3 regions of the Paenibacillus sp. FSL R5-0636 genome follow, and region 1 is predicted to be linked to each of the others. Evidence: riboswitches for the same ligand, from Rfam matches in the RefSeq annotation. Region 1 holds a riboswitch; each other region holds the start of a gene.
The links. Region 1 has a riboswitch for thiamine pyrophosphate ahead of MKX34_RS09380 (thiamine phosphate synthase). Riboswitches for the same ligand answer to the same signal wherever they lie in the genome.

Region 1 (8,057 bases):
TAAATATGCAGACAAAGATGTTGTGAACCCTGGTTCCGTGATTCTGTCCGGTGTAATGTTGCTGGAGCATCTGGGCTGGCAGGAAGCAGCAGATCTGATTTATAAAGGTATGGAAACAGCTATTAATAACAAGACCGTGACTTATGACTTTGCCCGCCTGATGGAAGGCGCAACTGAACTGAAATGCTCTGCATTTGCCGACGAGATTATTAATCACCTCTAAGAGACTGGCTCAACCAACTGAATATATTGAAGTTTAGCTAATACAAGCTATACCGACACCGTTCTAGGAGGAGAATCCTTGGCAATCAAACGTTATAAAATTACAGTTGTAGGTGCCGGTTTTACTGGTGCTACTACAGCTCTTATGCTTGCTCAAAAGGAGCTTGGTGACGTTGTGCTGCTTGATATCCCACAAATGGAGAACACTACCAAGGGGAAGGCACTAGATATGCTGGAAGCAGGTCCTGTACAGAAATTTGACAGTCAAATTACAGGAACCTCAAGCTATGAAGATGCTGCGGATTCAGATATTGTAATCATCACTGCAGGGATTGCCCGTAAACCTGGAATGAGTCGCGATGATCTCGTGAACACCAATGCAGGTATTGTGAAGTCGGTATGCGAGAACATAAAACGTGTAGCACCAGATTCCATTGTAATCATTCTGAGCAATCCAGTTGACGCTATGACCTATGCGGCATTTAATGCGCTGGGTTTTCCGAAGAGTCGCGTAATTGGACAATCCGGAGTGCTGGATACAGCCCGCTATAACACGTTTATTGCACAAGAGCTGAAGGTATCCGTTGAAGATGTACGTGGTTTCGTATTAGGCGGACATGGCGACGATATGGTACCGCTTGTAAGGTATTCCAGTGTCGGTGGCATCCCAATTGATACATTGATATCTGCGGAGCGTATTGATGAGATTGTGCAACGTACACGTGTGGGTGGCGGAGAGATTGTTAACCTCTTAGGAAATGGTAGTGCTTATTATGCACCAGCGGCTTCTTTAGTTCAGATGGCGGAAGCTATCTTGAAGGACAAAAAACGGATCATTCCGGTTATCGCCTTGCTCGAAGGAGAATATGGCTATGATAACCTGTTCATGGGTGTTCCGGCGTTACTTGGTGCCAATGGTATCGAGAAGATTTTTGAACTGGAGCTTACAGCTGAGGAAAAAGCGGCTTTAGATAAGTCTGCTGAATCCGTGCGTAGCGTAACAGCTGTGCTAACTGTATAGATTGTGACAGAGGTATGAAGAAACCCCCATTTTGTTCACTTAAAATGGGGGTTTCCTTTTCTTCTCAAGCAATAATGGGTATAATTAAATGTAACTATTATCACAGTTAAAATGGAGGAGATATGTTATGGATTGGAACGTTTTGTTTTTCTTACATATGATCGGAACCTTGGCACTTGGCTTCTACCTTGTGCTACCCTTCATCCTAGGACGTGCAGAGAAACTGTCGTCTGGGGCTAAAGAAGGAACGTTAAGTGCAGTAACCGGATTTAATCGTTTTGCGCAGTATGGATTGGTGATCCAACTCCTTACAGGCGGTTACATGATGACCAAAGGTGATTATTCAGTAGCGTGGATGATTATTGTTGTTGTGTTACTGCTAGCGATGTTTGCGCTTGGCGGTATTATGAGCAAGCCTTTGCGTCTTGCAGCAGCTGGAATTCGTGAGAACCGCGACGTTAGCGCAGAGACTGGCAAATTGCGCACACTTAGTGCACTGCTTACGGTGTCATTGCTATTGATGGTATTCTTCATGGTGTTTAACGACATAGTTTAATTTACAGCGAATTATACCCGCCTCCGTAATGGAGAGCGGGTTTTTCGTATGTTCCGGTAATTTATCTTCATAAACGTTAATCCCTGATAGGATTAGTATAAGATTTCGGCCGGTAGTTTAAGGGAGAAACACCCGTCCATCGCTTGAATTGTCGGCTGAAGTGGCTCTGGGAAGCAAACCCGAGTTGTTCAGAAATCATCTGTATTTTTAAATCGGTATGAAGCAGTAAATGTTTTGACTTCTTTAATCTTAGGTTAGTTATGTACTGCCTAGGAGATATCTTATACACCTTTGTAAACAACTTATGGCACTGCACCCGACTTAAGCAAAGCTGCTCAGCAATCAAATTAACCGTGAGCTCCGGTAAATGAATATTGGCTGCAATATATTTTTCGATCTGATGAGCAGTTTCCACCTCGTACAAAGAGTTTGCTTGTCTCGCTGTGTTGGAATTCTCTGAATTCGAGAGCTGTACATCAATGAGTTCAGTCAAAATCATCAGAATGATCGCTTGCAAACGAAGCCTTTCTTTTACAAGGATCATTTCTTCAATTTCCTCGGGAAATCCAGTGGATGCAGTCGTGGCGAGAATATTGTTCTTAATAAATTCATCCAAATGTTCCAACTGGTGATTTAATCCCGAACGCTGCATTTGTTGGTTATTCCATTTCTGTACAGCCTGAGATTGAAACCATTCACGAAACTTTAAATCGTCAATATCGAAATGAAAGGAGAGGTAGATATAGTTGCTCAGGCCTGAATTAACTACATAATGACGTAAGCCAGGCGGAATGATTAACCAATCCCCTTTACCAAAGGCGATGGAGCTTCCTTCTACATATTGATGGGAGTTGCCATCGTAGCAATACAATAGTTCGAAGATTTTGTGATGATGATCAGGGTATGCCCACCCAGGTTCTGCTACACGATAATGAACACCGATCAGCTGCAGTGTACTTATAATGTTCGGAAAGCTGACTTTGTAAGCGATAGGAGTTCTCCTCCTTAGGATCAATAGGGATGTTCTTAATTATATCAAGGATACCTATACATATGACCGTTTTGCAGTGTGAGCCGTTGATCAATTCCAAGTTTTACGTTACAAAAGGTCAAAAAAAAGAATGAAATCATCATTTGAATCACTTTAGAGAAAAGGGATAATGGAGGAACCTAGGTAAGTACTTCGAGAAACGGAAGGAAGTGTAATGCAGTGAGAAAGCTGTGTAGGGATATACTAATCTTATCTTCTTTACTTATGGCTTCATTGACTCTTACTCACGGTATAACAGAGGCAGCCCTTATTAAAGATGGGGTAGAGGGGCAACCTCCAATCCAAATTGCAAACGCATACAAGTTCAATTTTACAAACCAAGTTAAAACAGGGTATCAATCCGTTAGGTATGATCCTAATCGCGGTGCGCAATTGTATGACTCATCATTAGGTTATGGTTTTGTCCAAGAGACCAACGCTTTACCCGCTAGAGAAGTGCATACCGATTCAATTACATCCGATGGAACAGGTTTTTTCATCACAGAATCTTATTTTTTTGCTGAACCTAAATCTGAAAAGGATAATTATAATAACTACGGCATGGCGTTTCGAATGGATGCTTCCCCTGGAACCTACAACGTATATGTAAAAACGACTTCTGACGCAGAGGATGGGATCGTGTCAGTATCAGGGATGCAGACCAGCCGCTTGTTGAAAAGTGGACATTGGGACTCGGCAAAGCTTGTACCCGTCAAGCATACGGCTGTAGCCAAAGGGAAAGAGTGGACTTATACGTATGTAAACGGCCGTGACCATATAGATATTGAGATTGAACCGAACAAAGTGAACACAGCTGTAGGGATTGAGGAGATCATACTGGAACCGATTTTGCCACAGCATAGAGCAGCTGGAGCTCTTCCGAATTTATTTATACTTGGAGATTCCACGGTCAAGTCCTACACCTTCGACGAAGCGCCAATGAGTGGTTGGGGCCAGATTATTGGCAGTATGTTTAATCAACATAAAGTGAGTGTAACTAACTATTCCATGGGAGGACGCTCGTTTAAAAATGCCTATACAGAAGGTCGACTTAACGACATTTTACTGAGTGGCAGCATTGGGGATTATGTGTTTATTCAATTCGGACACAATGATGAGAGTGCAGATGAGTTCAGACGTTACGGCAGAGGTTCGACTGAGGCAATGTATGAAAACTACCTTAAAGAAGTTTATCTCCCTGCGATCCAAGCCCGGGGCATGATACCAGTACTGGTAACGCCAATGTCCAGAATTAAAGGGAATGCAAGTCCGGGATATATCTATGAGAATTCTTTTAAATCAAGAAAGTTTGTAGATATTCTTAAACGGGTTGCAGATGAATCTGGAGTTACACTTATTGACCTTAACTCGGAAAGTCTGAAATATTATAACGAGATCGGAGTAGAAGCGATAACAGCCCTCTTCATGTCAATTGAAGCCGGAGAAACGCCAGGCAAAACAAATGACGGAAGTTACGCTAACGGGCATCCTTCAAAGAAAATCGATGGGACTCATTTTAAAGAAGCGCTCGCCAAACAATTTTCGCGGATGATTGTTACGGAGCTTGTAGAGAAAGGTGCTACTGGCGATTCTACTGCTGCCTCCATTACTGCTTATCTTAAAGGGAACGTTAAGCATGCGGCACTAACAGGCAACTGGGATAAGGTTTTTCCGGAAATAACTAATGATACGACGACCGGGGAAGCTGCTTATTACCGCAATCAAATTGAAAAATTAATCCAGCTGGGAGTAATGGGCAAAGACCGTCAAGGGAATTTTAAGCCAGATACGGAGATGACAGTTGCTGAATTCACACGCAGTATTTCTAAGTTAATGAAAGTGGAAAGATCAGATCTTGCCTATTATCCGAAAGGTAAGCTGTCACGTGAAACGATGGGTGCTATTCTCTATGATGTTTACCAAGTAAAGTTTGCTAATAAACCTAAGTACATGACTGATTATAACGGCACAGCAGTAGTGCCAGGAGATCCTGGTTATGATTTCAATCTGGATCCAGGAGCTAGAGGAGCGATGTACTATCCACTTGTATCCTGGCAGCAGCTGGTTGATACGGCGGACATTTCTCCCTTTTTAATTTCAAAAGTGAAAAGTGCTTATGAATTAGGGCTTATTAGATCTGAAGTGGGGATTGCTAGAGGTCAAATGGTCAATGGGACAGAACTAGAACCTAAAGCCATAGTGACCCGGGAGAAAGCAGCTAAGGCTCTTTATTTTATGTGGGTACTGGAACATGAAGTGAATGCAGAAAATCATGTTTCTTCTTTGAAATAGTTAGGGTGAACAATTCAAGGCACAGCAGCGGTGCTGTGCCTTTTTGTATGCAGTGAAGTCCTCTCCACTTACAGCAGTTTACATCCACGGTTGTTTATTTCTACTTGCATTGTGGTAAGTAAGATTCGTAAAGCGATTTAAGAAAATGACAAACCCAGCGTATAAACATGCATTGTTGTGCCATCCTAAGATGATCAGTTAACTATCAATTTGCTTAACGAGAGGAGATAGGGAAGATGTCAGGCAATAATAAACAAGCTACAAAAACCTTACCCCCACAGGAGCAGCATCATCAGCCAGGGATTGAGAGTGAAATGACGCCGCTGCCCAAATACGAGCCGGCAAATTATAAAGCAGCAGGTAAACTGCAAGACAAGGCGGCGTTGATTACCGGTGGAGACAGCGGAATTGGGCGTGCAGTTGCTGTGCTTTTTGCTAAAGAAGGTGCTGATGTGGTCATTTCATATCTTAATGAACACTCAGATGCAGAGGAAACTAAACGTCAGGTCGAGCAGGAAGGCCGCAAATGTATCCTAATTCCAGGTGATATCGGTGACGAGAAATTCTGTAAGGATCTTATTAAACAGACGGTAGAGGGCTTAGGAAAGCTTGATATTCTCATCAATAACGCGGCGGAGCAACATCCGCAAGCTAAGATCGAGGATATTACTTCCGAGCAGCTAGAGCGTACTTTCCGTACGAATATATTTGCGATGTTCTATTTAACAAAAGCAGCTATGCCTCATTTAAAAGCAGGATCTACAATTATAAATACAACTTCAATTACCGCTTATCGCGGAAGCCCGCAGCTGCTGGACTATTCATCAACTAAAGGAGCTATCCTGAGTTTCACACGATCTTTGTCCACGAATCTGGCGGAGAAGGGCATACGGGTAAACGGTGTAGCACCAGGTCCAATCTGGACACCGCTAATTCCCTCTACCTTTGATGCGAAGCAGGTTAGCGAGTTTGGAGGCACGCAGCCTATGAAACGGCCTGGACAACCAGAGGAGCTGGCGCCAGCCTATGTATATCTTGCCTCTGACGATTCCAGTTATGTGACTGGACAGGTTATTCATGTAAATGGTGGCGAGGTAGTAAACGGTTAGATTAGTACAGCTAATGTGAATAAATGGGTGTATTTCAATAAAAAAATATGTTACTATAAACCACGTTAGCATTTAAAATTGTATATTTATGTCACTAGGGGTGCCGTTTGGCTGAGACGGAATGGATTTCCGGACCCTTTGAACCTGATCTGGTTAAGACCAGCGTAGGGAAGTGGAGAACGAATTTCTGTTGTCGGGCTATTTGTAGTACCGTCTATTTACAGATTCTGACTGCCTTCCTTACGGGGGCAGTTTTTTTGTTTTTTACTGACCTACAGGGAAGTGAGAGAGAGGAGATCGCGAGTGGTACAAGCTGAGATCCATCTAATATCAGACGGCAAGCAGCAGTTGAGACAATTTGTTGAACTGGCTGTCACGGTGCAGACATGGGTCGATTATATTCACTTAAGAGAGAAGCAATGTCCAGCACGCGAACTGCTCTCTGCGGCACAGGAGCTGTTGGCTGCCGGTATACCCGCTACCAAACTGATAATCAATGACCGGATCGATGTAGCATTGGCAGCTGGTGCCGCGGGTGTTCAGTTGGCTGGGCACAGTCTGAGCCCGGTTACAGCCCGGCGAATTGCACCTCAGCTTTGGCTGGGGAGATCGGTTCATTCTCCGGAAGAAGCGGCGAATGCTTCAGAGCAGGGAGCTGATTATTGCTTGTTTGGCCATGTATTTCCCTCGGCGAGCAAGCTAGGGCTGCCCGCACGTGGGTTAGAGCTGCTTGCAGAAACGGTGAAGACTAGCTCTATTCCTGTAATTGCGATTGGCGGAATTGGTCCCGCTAATGCGGCACAGATCATTAGGCAAGGCGCGGCAGGAATTGCTGTGATGTCCGGTATTTGCGGAGCGGATGATCCTTATGAGGCCGCCAAAGCTATTCATAAGGCGGTTCATTCATAGCCGGGAGGTAAAAGCATAGGCGAAGGGGGTGATTCAGAATGAGACTGTTGATTAACGGGAAATCCGCAGAGTGTTCTGGTGGTGTTCAAACTATAGCTGATTTGATCAGTCTTCCTGAGTGGTCGGGTCGTCTGATGATCATTGAGCTGAATGGAGAAATTGTCAGTAAGGAGAATTATGAAAGTACTGCTCTGAGCGAGGATGATCGTTTGGAACTGGTGCACTTTGTTGGTGGGGGTTGAGATGGAGCGGTATAGAATTTTGAGAAATTTATAAGAACCAAAGGGAGGTAATTTCATGCATGACCCGTTACATATTGGAGGCATCGGATTAACTAGTAGATTATTTATCGGAACCGGAAAATATAGCCGGAATGCTCTGATCCCCGAAGTGATCGCAAGCTCTGGTTCTCAGGTGATTACTGTAGCGCTTCGCCGAGTGGACCCGGAAGGTGGAGCAGAAAATATCATGAACCACATTCCCGGCCACATGACTCTTCTGCCTAATACCTCAGGAGCGCGTACAGCGGAAGAGGCAGTCCGTATTGCAAGATTAGCAAGAGCTGCAGGTCTGGGGAACTGGGTGAAGATCGAAGTGATCAATGATCAAAAATACCTGCTTCCAGATAATCTGGAGACCATACGAGCTACAGAGATTCTAGCGGCGGAGGGTTTTGTAGTACTGCCATATATGAGTCCGGACCTTTCGGCTGCTTTACGTCTGAGAGATGCCGGTGCTGCTGCTGTGATGCCGCTTGGTGCGCCGATCGGGACGAATCGCGGCCTGCGCACCAAGGAGCTTGTGCGTATTCTTATTGAAGAAGTGAATTTGCCGATTATTGTAGATGCCGGAATTGGCAAGCCCTCGGAAGCGGCGGAAGCAATGGAGATGGGGGCCGCTGCTGTTCTGCTTAATACG
Region 2 (8,057 bases), 820 kb from region 1:
TATGACCACCATCCATCAAAATGATCCGGTCCGCTACATCGGCGGCAAATTTCATCTCGTGGGTCACAATCACCATAGTCATACCTTCTGCCGCTAATTGTTTGATAACCTTAAGCACTTCCCCTACCAGCTCAGGATCGAGCGCCGAAGTGGGCTCATCAAACAATAACACTTCTGGATCTACTGCCATAGCCCGGGCGATGGCCACTCTCTGCTGCTGTCCACCTGACAGCTGATGTGGATAGTTATCAGCTTTATCTGCCAAACCCACCTTAGCCAGCAGCTGAAGCCCCCGCTTGCGCGCTTCTTCCTTGGATCGTTTCAGGACAGTTACCTGTCCCTCCATCACATTGCCAAGCGCAGTCATATGCGGAAATAAATTATACGATTGAAAGACCATCCCTGTTTTCTGACGAAGGGCCAATACGGAATTCTGAGGAATTTTCTTATGATCTGTAAAATTGATGGTGATATCACTGAGCGACAGGCTGCCTTGATCCGGGATTTCCAACAGATTAAAACAGCGCAGCAGTGTAGTCTTCCCGGAGCCAGATGGCCCAATAATGACAAGTACCTTTCCATGCTCCATTTTCAGATCAATACCCTTTAACACTTGGAGTGCGCCGAAGGATTTATGCAAATTAATGATTTCAATCACAAGTATCTCTCCTTTAGGTCGCAGAGTAACGATCGAGTCGTTTCTCCAAGTAATTTTGCAGCGCCGACAGCACAGAACAGAACACTAAATAAAACAATCCTGCTTCGGAGTATACCAGCAGAGGCTCATAAGTGGTAGAGGCTACCTGCTGTGCGGTTCTAAACATCTCCGTATAGGTGATGATCGCTGCAAGCGAAGTATCTTTAACCAAGCTAATAAAGGAATTGGATAACGGCGGTACAGAAACGCGCGCAGCTTGTGGCAGAATTACGCGGCGCAGAGCCTGCCCACGAGTCATCCCGACTGAGAAGGCAGCTTCCCATTGGCCTTTATGTATCGACAGGATAGCAGCGCGTACGATTTCCGATGAATAAGCCCCTACGCTAAGGGTAAATCCAATGGTGGCGGCAATGAAGGGGTCGAGTACAATGCCAACAGCCGGCAAACCATAAAATATAATAAATAGCTGCACTAACAATGGGGTTCCTCGAATAACCCACACATAAAAACGGGCGATTAGCTTCGGAATTACCCACGGTGAAAGACGTGCCAGCGCGGTTAGGATCGCCAAAATCAATCCAAGCACAAAGGAAAGTAGCGCCAACGGAATGGTAAAAGCCACCCCGGCTTTTAGCAGGGGTAGCAGTGTGTCTAAGAAAATTTGTATTTTGCGGTCATCCATTATTCAGACATCCTTTTTAGCTTCCAGGCTTAATTAGCCTTGCTAGCCTTGTATTATTTTGAAACGTCAGCTCCAAAGTATTTCTCGGAAATTTTCAAGTACGTTCCATCACTCTTCATCTCTGTAATCGCATCACTGACCGCTTTCACCAGCTCATCATTACCTTTCAGGAATACCGCGGCACTTTGTGATCCTTCAGGAATCTCATCAACCACTTTAATTTTTGCATCTGGTTTTTGTTTTTTCAGATCCAGATAAGACAAGCCATCATTCACAGTTGCATCAATACGTCCCGAAGTCAGCAGGTCCATCGCTTGATTGAAACCGTCTGTAGCTACGATTTCAGCACCGTTCTCACGAGCGATGTCGGATAAGTTACTTGTCAGGGATTGTCCGGCTTTTTTACCCTTAAGATCGGCAAAGGTCTTAATATCCTCATTGTCTTCGCTCACAATCAATACTGCTTTGGATACGATATAGGGTTCAGAGAAATCATATTTCACTTTGCGATCTTCGTTAATGGAAACTTCATTAAAGATTACATCAAACCGTTTCGCATCCATTCCAGCGAAAATACCATCCCACTGAGTTTCAAAAAATTCAGCTTTAACACCTAAACGCTTTGCTACTTCTTCAGCAATTTCCACGTCAAAACCAGTCAATTTCCCCGCAGTGTCATGATAAGTAAAAGGCGCATAAGTCCCTTCTGTACCTATCCGCAATTTGCCGCTGGCTTTCACAGCCTCCAAACTGTTTTGCGCTGAAGATGCTGCTCCACCATTCGTTCCAGCTGTAGGTTCAGCAGCCGTATTGGTATTCGAATTATTGCCGCAAGCCGCTACAAGGACCACGGTTAACGCCAATATAATAGTTAAACTCCATTTTTTCATTATTAAATCCCCTCTCTCTATCCGGTTTTTTTCCGGTAAATTGAATAGTACACTGCCATCACATGATCGTCAATACTTTTTTCCGATTATATACATCGGAATTATAATATTAACTAGATTCCTACCTATATCTTACCCAATCTTGGATTAATCCTTCACTTCTTTCTCTCTTTACTTCTCAGAAAGATATGGTATATTTATAAACAAATTAATATGGACCTGTTATTTCACTAGGGGAGTCGGCCGACTGAGACGGAGCTTCAAGCTCCGGACCCTTGGAACCTGATCTGGATCATACCAGCGGAGGGAAGTGGAGCAGAATTTTCATCAAGCATGTTAAGTGTTATTATGCAGAATGAACTTTTTGACCCATTCATTTCCTCTGGAAATGGATGGGTCTTTATTTGTTTAGGCGCTCCACAAAAATTTTAGGAGGTTAGATCATCACGACCATTTTATCTATTCAAGGCCTAACCTACTCTTTTCCGGAATCTGAGCACCCCCCTGTATTCGCAGATCTATCTATGGATATCAGGCAAGGGGAATTCGTCTCCGTAGTAGGTGCTAGCGGATGCGGGAAAAGTACATTTTTCAAAACGATTGCCGGTTTACTCGAACCTACTCACGGAAAAATAAAACTCTCTACGCACCCGTCAACCGCTAGTCGTTTAGGCCAGATCGCTTATATGCCTCAGCAGGATTTATTGCTGCCTTGGAGGACAGTGCTCGACAACTGCCTTTTGCCTTGGGAGATCAAGCCCAGATTCAATAAACAAGAAACGATCACTCAGATTCGGGAAATGTTGACCCGCTTCGGCTTAGCAGATGTAGAGAAGGCTTATCCCCATGAACTTTCGGGTGGAATGAAACAGCGAGTCGCATTTCTGCGCACCTTAGTGGCTGGAGGCGGAACTGGTCTGATGCTGCTGGATGAGCCCTTTGGCGCTCTCGATGCCATGACCAAACGCGAGATACACCGTTGGCTGTTGGAGTTATGGGGTGAATTGAATCAGACGATTATGCTCATCACTCATGATCTGGAAGAAGCACTATTGCTCAGTAACCGGATTTATTTATTATCTGGCGGTGCGCACAGCGAATTACAGGAGATCGTTGTGGATCTACCAAGGCCAAGACATTATAAGATGAACTATGAACCCCGGTTTATAGCACTACGGGAAGAGTTGGAGCGAAGATTGCATGCAACCTATACCTTTTAAAAAATATCTAGACAACTATGGTCCCTTCCTTCTTCTGGTACTGCTCATTCTTGTAATCTGGGAGTCGGCTGTTCGCCTTCACATGATTCCAGCCTTTATTCTCCCTGCACCTTCCTCTATTGGAATCGCATTGATCGAGCACAGGCAATTATTATTCGGACAGCATTTATTGGCAACGTTACAGGAGATACTGGTGGGTTTTGTCCTTTCTGTTATTTGTGGTGTATTGCTGGGCACTGGAATGTTCCTGTATCGCCCCATAGAAAAGGCCATCTATCCCTTTCTTATCATTAGCCAGACGATCCCATTAATTGCGCTATCCCCCATTTTTATTATGTGGTTCGGATATTCGCTGTGGAGCAAAGTGGCTGTGGTGTTTTTGACGGCTTTTTTTCCAGTCGTAGTGAGTACATATGATGGACTTCGTACAAGTGGCCAGACTTACAAGGACTTATTATTAACATTTGGTGCAAACCGCTGGCAGCTGCTTGTCAAAACCCAAATTCCACTGGCGTTGCCTGCTTTTTTCTCTGGCTTAAAGCTGTCCATTGTATACTGCGTCATCGGAGCTACTATCGGGGAATGGCTCGGCGGCAGTAAAGGACTCGGTTACTTCAGCCGCAGAATGGCCGGAAATATGCAGAGCGATGAAATGTTCGCGGCTGTATTTCTGCTGTCCGCGCTTGGTGTGGTGCTTTTTCTGGCGATAGCTTTACTCGAACAATTATTTTTAAAGAAAAGAGGATCAAACCAATGAATCATTTAAAATCCCCACAACGAGGACTTATTTCTGTATTTCTAGTATGCACACTTTTGCTCTTAAGCAGCTGCGGGAAGGCAGACAAGATAAATAACAACTCCCAAACCGATCCCTCCAATACCGAAAATAAGCAGTCACACAAGCTGACGATTATGCTTGATTGGTATCCCAATGCCGTTCATTCCTTTCTATACGCTGCGCAACAGCAAGGTTTTTTCCAAGAGGAAGGTTTGGATGTCGAGATCAAAATGCCTGCAGACAGCAATGATTCCCTAAAGCTTGTTGCAGCGAATCAAATTGATCTAGCGCTCAGTTATCAGCCTCAGGTACTTATGGCACGCGGCGAGAAAATCCCTGTACGTTCGATTGCAGCAATCGTGCGGCATCCACTGAATCATCTGATGGTTCCTCAGGCTGGCAGTATTCATAGTCCAAAAGAGCTCGCGGGAAAACAAATCGGCTATTCCTCCATTCCGCTCTATGAAGCGATGATTCGGACAATGATCCAGAGTGATGGAGGCGATCCTTCATCCGCCAAGCTGATTGACGTAGGTTTTGACCTCATCCCTGCGATCTCTACTGGACAAGTAGACGCAATAATGGGCGGGTTCATCAACCATGAACAACTAATCCTTGAAAAAGAGGGACATCCGGTCACTTCGCTTAATCCAACGGATTACGGAGTGCCTGACTATTATGAGCTTGTGCTGGTGGCCAGCGAACAAGGATTGCAAAATTCTGAAGCCTACTTTAAAAAATTTCTAAATGCCATTACAAAAGGACAGGAATTTGTGGAGCAGAATCCTGAACAAGCCCTGGATTTACTGGTTGCACATGAAGATGCAACTTCACCGCTCGACAAGGAGATTGAGAAAAAAAGTCTTGAGATTCTGCTGCCGCTGATGAATGCTGGCGATCAATCTTTTGGATATCAAGACCCGACATCTTGGGAAAAGGTTCAGCAGTGGTTATCCACCAACAATCTTCTACCAGAGGATATTAAAGCACAGGAAGCTTTTATCAATCTGTAATGTTTAGTTAGTTGTTCATACAAGCTTGAGGAGGAATTATGATGAGTTATTTAGCCAAAGTACGGGAATCCAACCCGTTGATCCACAACATCACTAATATTGTGGTAGCCAATTTCTCAGCCAACGGTCTGTTGGCGCTTGGCGCCTCTCCCTTTATGGCGGATGCCCACGAAGAAGTGATCGACATCGCCGCTATGTCGTCTGCTGTAGTTCTAAATATCGGCACACTCAATGATTACGCCATTCAATCTATGTTGCTTGCTGGTAAATCCGCTAATAAACACAGGGTTCCCCTAGTGCTTGACCCGGTAGGTGCAGGCGCAACTTCTTATCGGACCGCTGTCACTCAAAAGCTAGTGAATGAGATGCAAATCACCGCACTGCGGGGGAATGTGGCTGAAGTCGCTAATGTCATTGGAGAGAGTTGGTCCATTAAAGGGGTGGATGCTGGCGAAGGTGAAGGCGATGTAGTCCTTTTGGCTGAAGCTGCTGCGAGGAAGTTAAGCTGTGTGGTCATCATAACTGGAAAAGACGATGTGATCACGAATGGAAAAAACACCTATATTGCCAGCAACGGTCACCCTATTCTCACGAAGGTTACAGGAACTGGCTGCTTGCTCAGCGCTGTTGTGGGGGCATTTCTCGCGGTAAGTGGCGGTGACTCGTTGGAGGCCGCAGTGGAAGCCCTCTCCTTCTATGGAGTAGCAGCTGAAATCGCCGCTGAACTAACAACTGGTCAAGGGCCGGGAAGCTTTCAGGTTGAGTTTCTAAATCAACTGACATGGGTCACACCAGAAGTCTTCCTAGAAAGATCCAGCATCAAACAGCTCAGTTAATGACCCTCAAAGGAGTGAATTCGATGATTATATCCAAAGCTCTAACCATTGCCGGCTCCGATAGCGGCGGTGGTGCTGGCATTCAGGCCGATCTAAAAACCTTTCAGGAGCTTTCTGTCTACGGCATGTCCGTCCTCACAGCTGTGACAGCGCAGAATACGCTTGGTGTCCAAGGGGTTTATCCAGTGACTCTGGACGCCATAATTCAGCAGCTTGATTCTATAGGACTTGACCTGCAACCAGATGCCGTAAAGACCGGGATGTTATTTAACAGTGACATCATCCGCATTGTGGCAGATAAAATTAAGTATTACGGCTGGTCTAATCTTGTAATTGATCCTGTGATGGTCGCTAAAGGAGGGTCCACACTGCTGCTGCAGGAGGCGGTTCAATCCTTAATCAGCCATCTGCTGCCCTTAGCATTGGTGACGACACCCAATATTCCCGAAGCCGAAATGATCACAAAGATGACGATCTCCACCATCGAAGAACGCAAAAAAGCAGCCAAAATCATTCATGGCATGGGCTCCAAATATGTAGTGCTAAAAGGGGGACATGATACCTCGACCACAGCCGTAACCGATCTTCTATATGATGGCGACGAATATACCTTATTGGAGAGTAGCCGGATTCAGACCAGACATACGCATGGTACAGGCTGCACCTATTCAGCAGCAGTCACCGCCGAGCTAGCCAAAGGCAAATCCGTAGCAGAGGCCATTCAAACTGCCAAAGCATTTATACAAGCGGCGATCGAGGACGAGCTGAGCATAGGGGCTGGGCATGGACCAACCAATCATTTTGCTTATCAGAACAGACTGCGAGGGATAAACAGTGCAACGAATGAACAGTGAACATCTGCGAGATCTATTAAAAGTCTATTTCATTATGGGCAGCGTAAATTGCCGTAAAGCTCCAGTTAAGGTGCTGCAGGAAGCGGTTGCTGGGGGCATAACCATGTTTCAATTCCGTGAAAAGGGTACCGGTTCCTTAAGCGATAAGGCTCGACTTAATCTTGGGAGACGACTTCAAAAGATTTGTCATGCCAATGGCGTGCCCTTTATCGTGAATGACGACATTGATTTAGCGATCGCGCTTGATGCGGACGGAATTCATGTAGGACAGGAGGATACACCTGCATTGGCAATCCGCCAGCTACTTGGAGAGAATAAAATCATTGGTGTATCCGCTCACTCTTTCGTTGAAGCTCAGCAAGCGATTGCCGATGGAGCCGACTATCTGGGCGTGGGTCCCATTTATCCTACGTCATCCAAGGAGGATGCCAAAGCTGTTCAAGGCACTGCGATTATTGAAGAACTAAGAAATAAAGGCATTACCATCCCTTTGGTTGGCATTGGGGGAATCACGCTGCAAAATGTTGCACCTGTATTAGCAGCCGGTGCGGATGGGATCTCTGTTATCTCAGCGATTACCGGAGCTGTAGACATTACCCCAACTGCCAGAGGCTTTGTTGACAAAGTTAGTTTAAGCGGGACATAAGCTCATTCAGCTCTTCACTGCTTAAATGCCGCCATTGTCCCAGCTCCAAGCCGTCTAATGTAATATTCATAATTCTTATGCGCTCCAGCTTTAGTACTCTATATCCTAACTCCTTGCTCATTCTGCGTATTTGCAGATTAAGACCTTGAGTTAGGATAATTCTAAACTGACATTCTGTGATCCGATAGACCTCACAAGGTTTCGTTGTGATTCCAAGAATGTTCACGCCGCTAGACATCGCTTGTAAGAATTCTGATGTAACCGGTTTGTCTACATTAACTACATATTCTTTTTCATGCCCATTCTCGGAACGCATCATTTTATTTACGATCTCTCCATCGTTGGTTAACAAAATGAGGCCTTCCGAGTTTTTATCTAATCTGCCGATCGCAAAGATCCGTGAAGGATACCCTACAAAATCAATAATGTTCCCAACTACATGTGGGGCTGCTGTACAGGTAATGCCTATCGGCTTATTCA
Region 3 (8,057 bases), 1.7 Mb from region 1:
CAATAAGGGGATAAATTCCCTTGAGTCACTGGAATTCCGCCCGAAGAGGCAAGAGAAAGGCAAAAATGCCCTAGAATCGGTGCGATTCCGCCCGAAGTGGTAAAAGAAAGGCAAAAATGCCCTAGATCGGGTGCAATTCAGCCCGAAGCAGCAAATCAACGGTATAAATCCCGCAGAATGAGCCGAATCCGGCCCGACGAAACAAATCAACGGTATAAATCCCGTAGAATGAGCCGAGTCCGGTCCGACGAAACAAATCAACGGTATAAATCCCGTAAATGTCCCCAGCCCAACCCGGTTACTATCCATTACCAACACGGAGGCCGTTTTCGCCACACATTTAATGTGATCCCTACTATGATGAGTGAAATTTGTTAAATGAGCAGATACATCCGCACCAATTGTAAATATGTTAGGGAGTTTATCGCTGCAAAATAAAAAACTGACACCGCTATACCAGCGATATCAGTTTACAGTGCTTAGCGATTAAGCTAGCGGCTGCCTATTTTTAGCTTGTTCCTCTCGCATCCACTGTGACAACTGGCGTTTGAGCTTAAGGAACTCGGGAGAGTCCGTAATCTCATCACGGCGTGGCCGCGGAAATGGCACATCGACTGTATGCAGAATGGAGCCGGGGCGGCCGGAAAATACATAGATACGATTAGAGAGCAGCAACGCTTCTTCGATGTTGTGAGTAATGAACAGCACAGAGCGGCGATTCTCTTCCCACAGCTCAAGCAGCCAGCGCTGCATTTCACTGCGAGTTAGTGCATCGAGTGCGCTGAAAGGTTCATCCAGCAACATTAGCTCCTGCGGAGCGAGCAATGCTCTGAGAAAAGCTGCACGCTGCTGCATCCCGCCAGACAGCATATGCGGATAAGCATGTTCGAACCCGCTTAACCCAACCTTGGCAAGCCACTGGCGTGCTTCCTCGCGGGCTCCATCCCGCAGTGCGCCCTTGATCTCCCCAGCAAGCAGCACATTATCCTCAATCGTACGCCAAGGAAAAAGAGCAGGCTGCTGCGGCATATAACTAATTTCACCGCGTTGACCTGTAACGACCTTACCGTTCATGCGGATCGTGCCTGCATCGGGTTTCACAAGGCCGCCAATCATATGGAATAAGGTGCTTTTTCCGCAGCCGGAAGGACCAACGATCGAAACGAATTCTTGTTGCTCTACCTTGAGAGAGACATTATTCAGAACTTTTGTCTCACGGCGACGATGGAAAAAAGATTTGGAGATGCCGCTCACTTCAAGGGCGGGTGCCGCGGTATGAGCTTCAGGAGAGCTGATGACTTCTGTTGTTCTGTGTTGCATTTGCATCGCTTGAGACATACAGGCATCTTCCTTTCTATGAGTTACGGCGCGGCTTCCAGCGAACCAGCCATTTTTCCAGCAATGCAATAATAGCAAAGAGTACAAGACTTAAAAGTACAATAATAACAATAGCGACAAACATCCGATCCGTACGATAAGCCGATTTCTGCAGAAGCATATAATAGCCAATACCTTTATCCGCGCCAATCCATTCAGCGACCACGGCGCCCATAACCGCATAAGTAGCAGATATTTTTACACCGGAAAATAGTGCCGGGATAGAAGAGGGCAGCTCCAGCTTGGTAAAGATTTGCCACTTGCTTGCGCCAGCCATTTTCATATAATTCATCATGACCTGATCACTTTGGGCCAGGCCGCCCATCGCAGCGACAGCTACAGGGAAGAAACATACTAGTGTAATCAGCACGATTTTGGGCAAAAGACCAAAGCCGAACCAGATAATGAGCAGGGGGCCGAGCGCGATGGAGGGAACATTTTGACTCAGAATAATGAGTGGATAAAAAGCCCGTCTAGCCCAAGGCAAAAGATGCAAAAGCAAAGCGACGATCAGACCTACCCCCGTACCGATGGGAAAACCAATTAAAGTGAGCCGCAGCGTAGCCATCGTATGAGCCCAAAGACCAGAAGCGTTACTGGTGGATTCACGGGCAATATCAGCAGGACTCGGCAGAATCCAGGATTCAATATGAAATACAGATACAGATAGCTGCCATACGGTTAAAAAGAAGACGACCGCCACAAGGGGCGGCCATATTAGCTTCCAGGTCGATCTCACGGCCGATATTTCTCCGTCAATTTATCCATGCTGATTCCGTTAGGATTATGAGCGATTTTGATCTGCGAAATTACGCTTGGACTGCCTGCTTCGATCAACGCCTCTTGCATCTGACGCACAACCTCCAGCAGCTCGCTAAGCTCACCTTCCATTGTGGTTTCCAGCGGATTCACCTGATGTTTAACACCGGATTTTTGAATGACCTCAATCGCTTTATCTACGTATGGGATGGAATCCTCATTGTTCGGAGTTTTTGGAATTACTTGAATGCTTAGTAGGGTGTTAGCCACAATAATCAATCCTCTCATTTTATAAGGTAAGTTCAAAAAGCCAACTTTGATAACGAAGTAATTCAGGAAGCAAACTCGACATCGAATCTTGAACGAACTTGGGAAGTCCGGTACTCACGTAGCACATCACTACGCTCCGTTCCTCCTTCCTCAAGTAACGTCCAACCTTCTTGGTTCTGAAAGCCGACTTTTTGAGCTCTTAAATTATAAGGTGAGTTCAAAAAGCCAACTTTGATAACGAAGTAATTCAGGAAGCAAACTCGACGTCGAATCTTGAACGAACTTGGGAAGTCCGGTACTCACGTAGCACATCACTACGCTCCGTTCCTCCTTCCTCAAGTAACGTCCAACCTTCTTGGTTCTGAAGTCCGCTCTCTACTCCGCCGGTAAAAAATCATTACTGAATGCACTAGCAGCATCCAGCGGTTTATCCAGCAACTTCAGATCATACATCCAGTCGCCGTAATTTTGCCAGACCTCGGTTTTTTGCTCGCCCCAGCGGGCAGCATCGTCCTTGTATTTTGGGCTAAGCCATTTTTGGCTAGCTAGGACAAGGTCGGCGTCCAGGTCAGGAACGGCCTTCGATAACATACCGGCAGCCTCTTCCGGATGATCAATGGCATATTGATAACCTTTTGATGTGGCTTTCATGAAGGCCTTCACCAGCTCAGGATGATCTGCAATTTGCTTCTCACTCGTCGTCAGCACAGGCGTGTAATAATCGAGCTGTGGCGCATAATCCTTTAAGTACAGCATATCCAATGGCTGGCCACGCAACTCAGCCTCAACGCCAGTCCAAGCGTAGAAAATCCAGGCGAAATCAATGTCACGTTTGACGGCGGTAAAATAATCAGCTTCACCGATACTGATCAGCTTCACCTTTTTCACATCGCCACCTTCAGGATCCATGATGGCCTTCATGGCTGCTTCTTCGGCCGGTGAGCCCCAGCCTCCGTAGGTTTTACCTTCGAAATCCTTTGGTGATTTAATATTGCGATCTACTGGAGCGGCGAATCCCGACGTATTATGCTGAATAATAGCTGCTATCGAGACAAGGGGCACGCCTTGTAGACGGGCTAGCGTTAATCCTTCTTGGGCGCTGATGCCAAAAGCGGCTTCGCCAGAGGTAACCATAGTATCAGAACCCGCTGCGCCTGGCTGAACGATCTCGACGTCCAGGCCTTCTTCAGCGTAGTAACCAAGATCCTTAGCTACGTATAGACCGGTATGATTTGTGTTCGGTGTCCAGTCGAGTGCGACTTTAACTTTGGTGAGCTCTTTTGGAGCATCCGTCCCAGCCGCTGCAGTTGGATCAGTAGCATTTGCTTTGTTTCCGGCTGTATTCCCATTGTTGCTGCCGCATCCGGCAATGGCAAGAATGAGTACACAGGTGAGGCACAACGTAAGTGCTTTTTTGAGGTGCATGTCTTCTTCTCTCCTTTAAGGTTACAAGAATCCCGTCTTCACAACATGAACCGTAAAGTGTAGTATGTACGTTTTTCTACATCTTTTAGTGATCTTACAAAAAAAGCGCCCCGAGTGATCGGGACGCTGGCTTGGCGCAAGGTTAGTCAAGGTCACAGGGACCAGAACCAATTGGCGATTCCTACGCTGGCATTATCCAGATCAGGTATAAGGGTCAGTATCTTGTGGGATACAATCTCAGCCGGCCAATTCCAGCACCCCTGGTTCTATGAAGTTAACGGGTATTTCTATGTGCAATATAAGTAAGTATAAGTTTTGTACCCATACTTTATATCTTATATTTCTCGCATACGGTGTATTATAGACGGCTGTACTCGGAATGTCTAGTAGTGCACTCCTGAATTTTTCCAATCCAGTAGTTTCTTTTTTGCTAGTCTAGATCTTTATATTTCTTGCGGTGACGCCGTTTAAGCTCACTAACCAGCGCCCCTAGCGTGAGGACAACGCTGATCAGAATCCCGCTCATGATCACGAAGAGGGCAAGAAATTCAAAGGGGGAATATCCAATCATTTTACTCCATTGAATCTTTCCATCCAGATCGTCAATGACCTGATTCATGCCGTAAATCCCGCTTACTACCGTAAATACAGTGAGAATCATCAGCAGATTATCCCGTCGCTTGGACTGAAACTTATCCTGATACTGAAACAGGTCATTTAAGGTTTCTTTCACTTCCTCGAACAAAGCGTCGTTTCCGTATACTTTGCGCAGCTGAAGAAATATCTCCCGGCCCTGCGACTGCGAAATCAACTCCAAGAAGTAGAACTTCGCCGAGAACTTATTAATGGAGTAAATTAGATTGTCTATCTCCTCATAATCATGATTAATCCGAAGTCGGGAGTGCATATTGGCGAGCTTCAGCAGAACGATTTTGTGGAAAATATTGAGTAAAAATCCGTAATAATATTGCCCGTACATCTGGTTGGCTAGACTAACAGCAATCTCCTGTTCAGCCCGGGTCATGCAGCAAAAGGTCTGCTCATTCATCATATAATACGTGTCTGGGCCCCAGCGATTATAGGAATGCTCATGACAATAGTTTGCAATATACGCTGGATCGCTTGCACTGGCATAGGGCTTTCCGTTCAGATCAATTCCATCAAGCTGTGAGGCGCGATAGCGTAGATTTACACTAATCTCATCAGAACTTTCTTCATTCTGAAAGCCGTAAAAAGCTTGCACCTGCATTCTTTCATCTACGAAAAAAGGAAGGGTCTCAAAATAAGCCCCATTGATATCCGATTGATCCAGATATGGCTCCAGTCCATCCACCAAATTTCGGAAGACAAAATCCTCTACCATCTCATAGGTCTGTTCCCCGCAATGAATATAAGTGTAGTCATCCTGTATGAAGGTTTTCTCTAGCGCACGGAAACGATCCGCGAATTCTAGTGCAATACTAAAGGGAATCGAATCCCCCTCCAGCTGGACACGTATCGTCACGAATCCAAGCTGAAAGGGACATATGAATATATCCGTCGAGAGAATTTTGAAAAATATAGATTGCTGCGGAATCTCCAGAATGCAGTCGAGATTATTTACTCTGGAAAAACGGCGAAACGAGTCGGCATCCTTCCTGCGCGGAAAAAGGACGTGTGCGGCAAACGGTAAATAGGTGCGCTCCATTCGTTCATGGGAAACACAGTAACCTTCTCCATAATAGGCAGCTTCCAGTTCTTTGTTATCCAGAAAAAAACGTGTGAATCCGTCGTCCTGTAATTGCTGGATAAGCTGCTTAGAATCGCCCTTTTTTATAGAGAAGGGAAATATAAACTGCATAAGCGCAGTATGTAACAAAGGCTCAGTTGAAGACTCATTTAAAGACTCATTCATTCATTGTCCATCCTTGTGCTCAGAATATGCTTATAGATCACATTACCCTAAAAGGATAACGTTGATACTATTCTAAATACGGGAACTCTTTCCTTCCACCGCTTGCCTGGCTTGGAATCTCCATGCGGCAATGCTTAGCAGGAACAAGAAGGCAGCAAAAGTGGCAAGTAATCCGGCTGTTTGTGCCACTTCTAAATGGTCCATAGACCAGCCCGTAAACAGAGGTAGCAAAGCACCACCAACGCCTCCGGAAGCAATCATAATGCTGGGTGTTGACTCTTCGGTGCCAGGCAGCATTTTGCTGGAGAAAACCAATGCAATGGAGAAAATACCGGACATAAACAGCCCCAGCAGCAGAATTACAATGAAAGCAGTCATTCGATTGTCAGTGAACGGAAAGAGTGTCAGCAGTAACAAGGTTAGTAAACAGCTGCTGAGAATGTACACGCGATAAGATATTTTTTCGGCAATTACACCCGCAAACAATCTTCCTGTAGACATCGCTAGCCAAAAGAAAGTGACTGTCAGTGCTGCCGTAGACTCTGTCATCCCTAGCTTGGCAATAAAGATAGCCGGCATAAAGTTGACTAAACTCATCTCTGTGCCTACATAAAGAAAAAAGAAAACGATGAAGATCCCTAACAGAATCCATTGCTTACCTTTATACGGAAATTTTTTGTTAGAACGTGAGCTTGAGGAATGCGAATTGTCTGCTCCTTGGACAGAGGCACGTTCATCCAGCATGCGTTGTAGATTACCGAAGTGTCCTCTTGCCCAGAGGATAAGAGAAATCAAAGAGAAGGCAGCGACGATTAGAAAGGCCAATCTCCACGCTCCGGCAGCAATGAGCGGACTGGCGATAAGCGGCATCACGAGTGCGCCTATCCCGAATAGAACTTCGAGCCGGCTCATCGCAATAGCCGTTCCTTCGGTTACAGCACCAATAATGATGGTGCCGATAACCGCTTCGATCATCCCGAAACCAAAACCTGCGGCAACAGCGATAAAATACATCCAGCCCCAAGGCGGTAGAAAGGCATAGGCAACTTCTGCAACTATTAGAAGACTGGTGGCAATGAGGATGCCTCCACGTTTACCGAAGCGGCGATTAAGTAGGGGAGAGACCAACACGCCTGCTAAAAAACCAGCGAATTGACTAAAGATTAATTCACCGCCAGCACTGTAATTTTGATCATAATGTTGCAGTAGAACGGGCAGAATAGATCCCAGCACAACATGTGCCAGACCGATAACGAAGTAGGAGAGACAGCCGATCCAAATCAGTTTTTTCACGAAGTAAGCTCCTTATCTTGATGTAGTTTATGGAGTAAGGTCGGATTCAATGTGAACCTGAAGGGTACATTATAATAAGCACCATTGTTATGATAAATCCAAACGGTGAGCTTGGATATATAAACTTTTGTTTACATGCTTGAAGGGAGAGATTTACGTAATGGATAACAAACAACTGGAACAACTCATTATTAAAGCATTGGATGACAACAAGTTCGGTTCCTTTGGTACGATCGAAGAAGGAAATAAGCCGAAAGTACGTTATATGGCCATTTTCCATGAGGGTTTGAAGATTTATTTGGCTACAAATCGCAAAACTCATAAAGTGGAGGAGTTATCCGATAATCCGAATGCTTTTGTACTGCTTGGCTATGAGGCCGGCGGAAGCAAAGATGTGCTGGAGATTGAAGCGACCGCTACCGTCTCTAAGGATGAAGGCTTGCGCTCCAAGGTATGGAATAAAGAGCTGGAGCCATGGTTTACTGGACCTGATGATCCTAATTATGTGATTTTGGAGCTTACTCCAACACGTATTGAGTATGTAGGTAGCAATAAAGAGCATGGAGTATGGCAGCCATAAGCTATAGCCTTGAATTGATCAAACAGCCCTCCTATCCCCTATGGGGTAGGAGGGCTGTTTGATGTGTTATAATGACTTCAACTTTTTAGGTATTCATATCGGGGAGGAGCTAAAGCTACATGAGCGTTACTCTGTTATATATTGAAGATGATCGTGAGATTGGCAACGTAGTGTCTGCTGATTTAAGCGAAAGAGGATATAGTGTCCGCTGGCTACGAAGCGGCGAAGGTGCGATGGAAGAAGCCGGCGCCTGCCAACTGGCTATTCTCGATGTTATGCTTCCTGGTCTGGATGGGTTTACGATCGGGCAACGATTGAAACGTTCCTACCCTAAGCTGCCCATTTTAATGCTCTCCGCCCGAACCTCGATTGATGATAAGCTGCAAGGTTTGGAATTCGCAGATGATTACTTGACCAAGCCTTTTCATCCGGATGAATTGGCCGCTCGAATCGAGGTGC

Region 2: it holds a riboswitch for thiamine pyrophosphate, as region 1 does, so the genes downstream of both, MKX34_RS13415 (ABC transporter ATP-binding protein) here and MKX34_RS09380 (thiamine phosphate synthase) in region 1, are expected to answer to the same signal.
Region 3: it holds a riboswitch for thiamine pyrophosphate, as region 1 does, so the genes downstream of both, MKX34_RS02120 (ABC transporter substrate-binding protein) here and MKX34_RS09380 (thiamine phosphate synthase) in region 1, are expected to answer to the same signal.

Annotation. Positions count from the first base shown of each region.
Region 1 covers NZ_CP150232.1:2,162,040-2,170,096, forward strand. The annotation lists gene icd (NADP-dependent isocitrate dehydrogenase) at 1-223, shown strand, start outside; gene mdh (malate dehydrogenase) at 302-1,243, shown strand; gene MKX34_RS09360 (hypothetical protein) at 1,371-1,799, shown strand; gene MKX34_RS09365 (AraC family transcriptional regulator) at 1,876-2,814, opposite strand; gene MKX34_RS09370 (GDSL-type esterase/lipase family protein) at 3,055-5,121, shown strand; gene MKX34_RS09375 (SDR family oxidoreductase) at 5,358-6,230, shown strand; TPP riboswitch at 6,317-6,418, shown strand; gene MKX34_RS09380 (thiamine phosphate synthase) at 6,534-7,139, shown strand; gene thiS (sulfur carrier protein ThiS) at 7,178-7,381, shown strand; gene MKX34_RS09390 (thiazole synthase) at 7,437-8,057, shown strand, end outside.
Region 2 covers NZ_CP150232.1:2,978,932-2,986,988, reverse strand. The annotation lists gene MKX34_RS13430 (amino acid ABC transporter ATP-binding protein) at 1-658, opposite strand, end outside; gene MKX34_RS13425 (amino acid ABC transporter permease) at 672-1,340, opposite strand; gene MKX34_RS13420 (amino acid ABC transporter substrate-binding protein) at 1,394-2,230, opposite strand; TPP riboswitch at 2,453-2,556, shown strand; gene MKX34_RS13415 (ABC transporter ATP-binding protein) at 2,755-3,450, shown strand; gene MKX34_RS13410 (ABC transporter permease) at 3,431-4,207, shown strand; gene MKX34_RS13405 (ABC transporter substrate-binding protein) at 4,204-5,241, shown strand; gene thiM (hydroxyethylthiazole kinase) at 5,283-6,077, shown strand; gene thiD (bifunctional hydroxymethylpyrimidine kinase/phosphomethylpyrimidine kinase) at 6,101-6,931, shown strand; gene thiE (thiamine phosphate synthase) at 6,921-7,577, shown strand; gene MKX34_RS13385 (pseudouridine synthase) at 7,558-8,057, opposite strand, start outside.
Region 3 covers NZ_CP150232.1:475,009-483,065, forward strand. The annotation lists gene MKX34_RS02100 (hypothetical protein) at 122-256, opposite strand; gene MKX34_RS02105 (ABC transporter ATP-binding protein) at 487-1,320, opposite strand; gene MKX34_RS02110 (ABC transporter permease) at 1,355-2,116, opposite strand; gene MKX34_RS02115 (MTH1187 family thiamine-binding protein) at 2,113-2,406, opposite strand; gene MKX34_RS02120 (ABC transporter substrate-binding protein) at 2,782-3,831, opposite strand; TPP riboswitch at 3,993-4,103, opposite strand; gene MKX34_RS02125 (hypothetical protein) at 4,262-5,725, opposite strand; gene MKX34_RS02130 (MFS transporter) at 5,798-7,018, opposite strand; gene MKX34_RS02135 (pyridoxamine 5'-phosphate oxidase family protein) at 7,179-7,598, shown strand; gene MKX34_RS02140 (response regulator transcription factor) at 7,718-8,057, shown strand, end outside.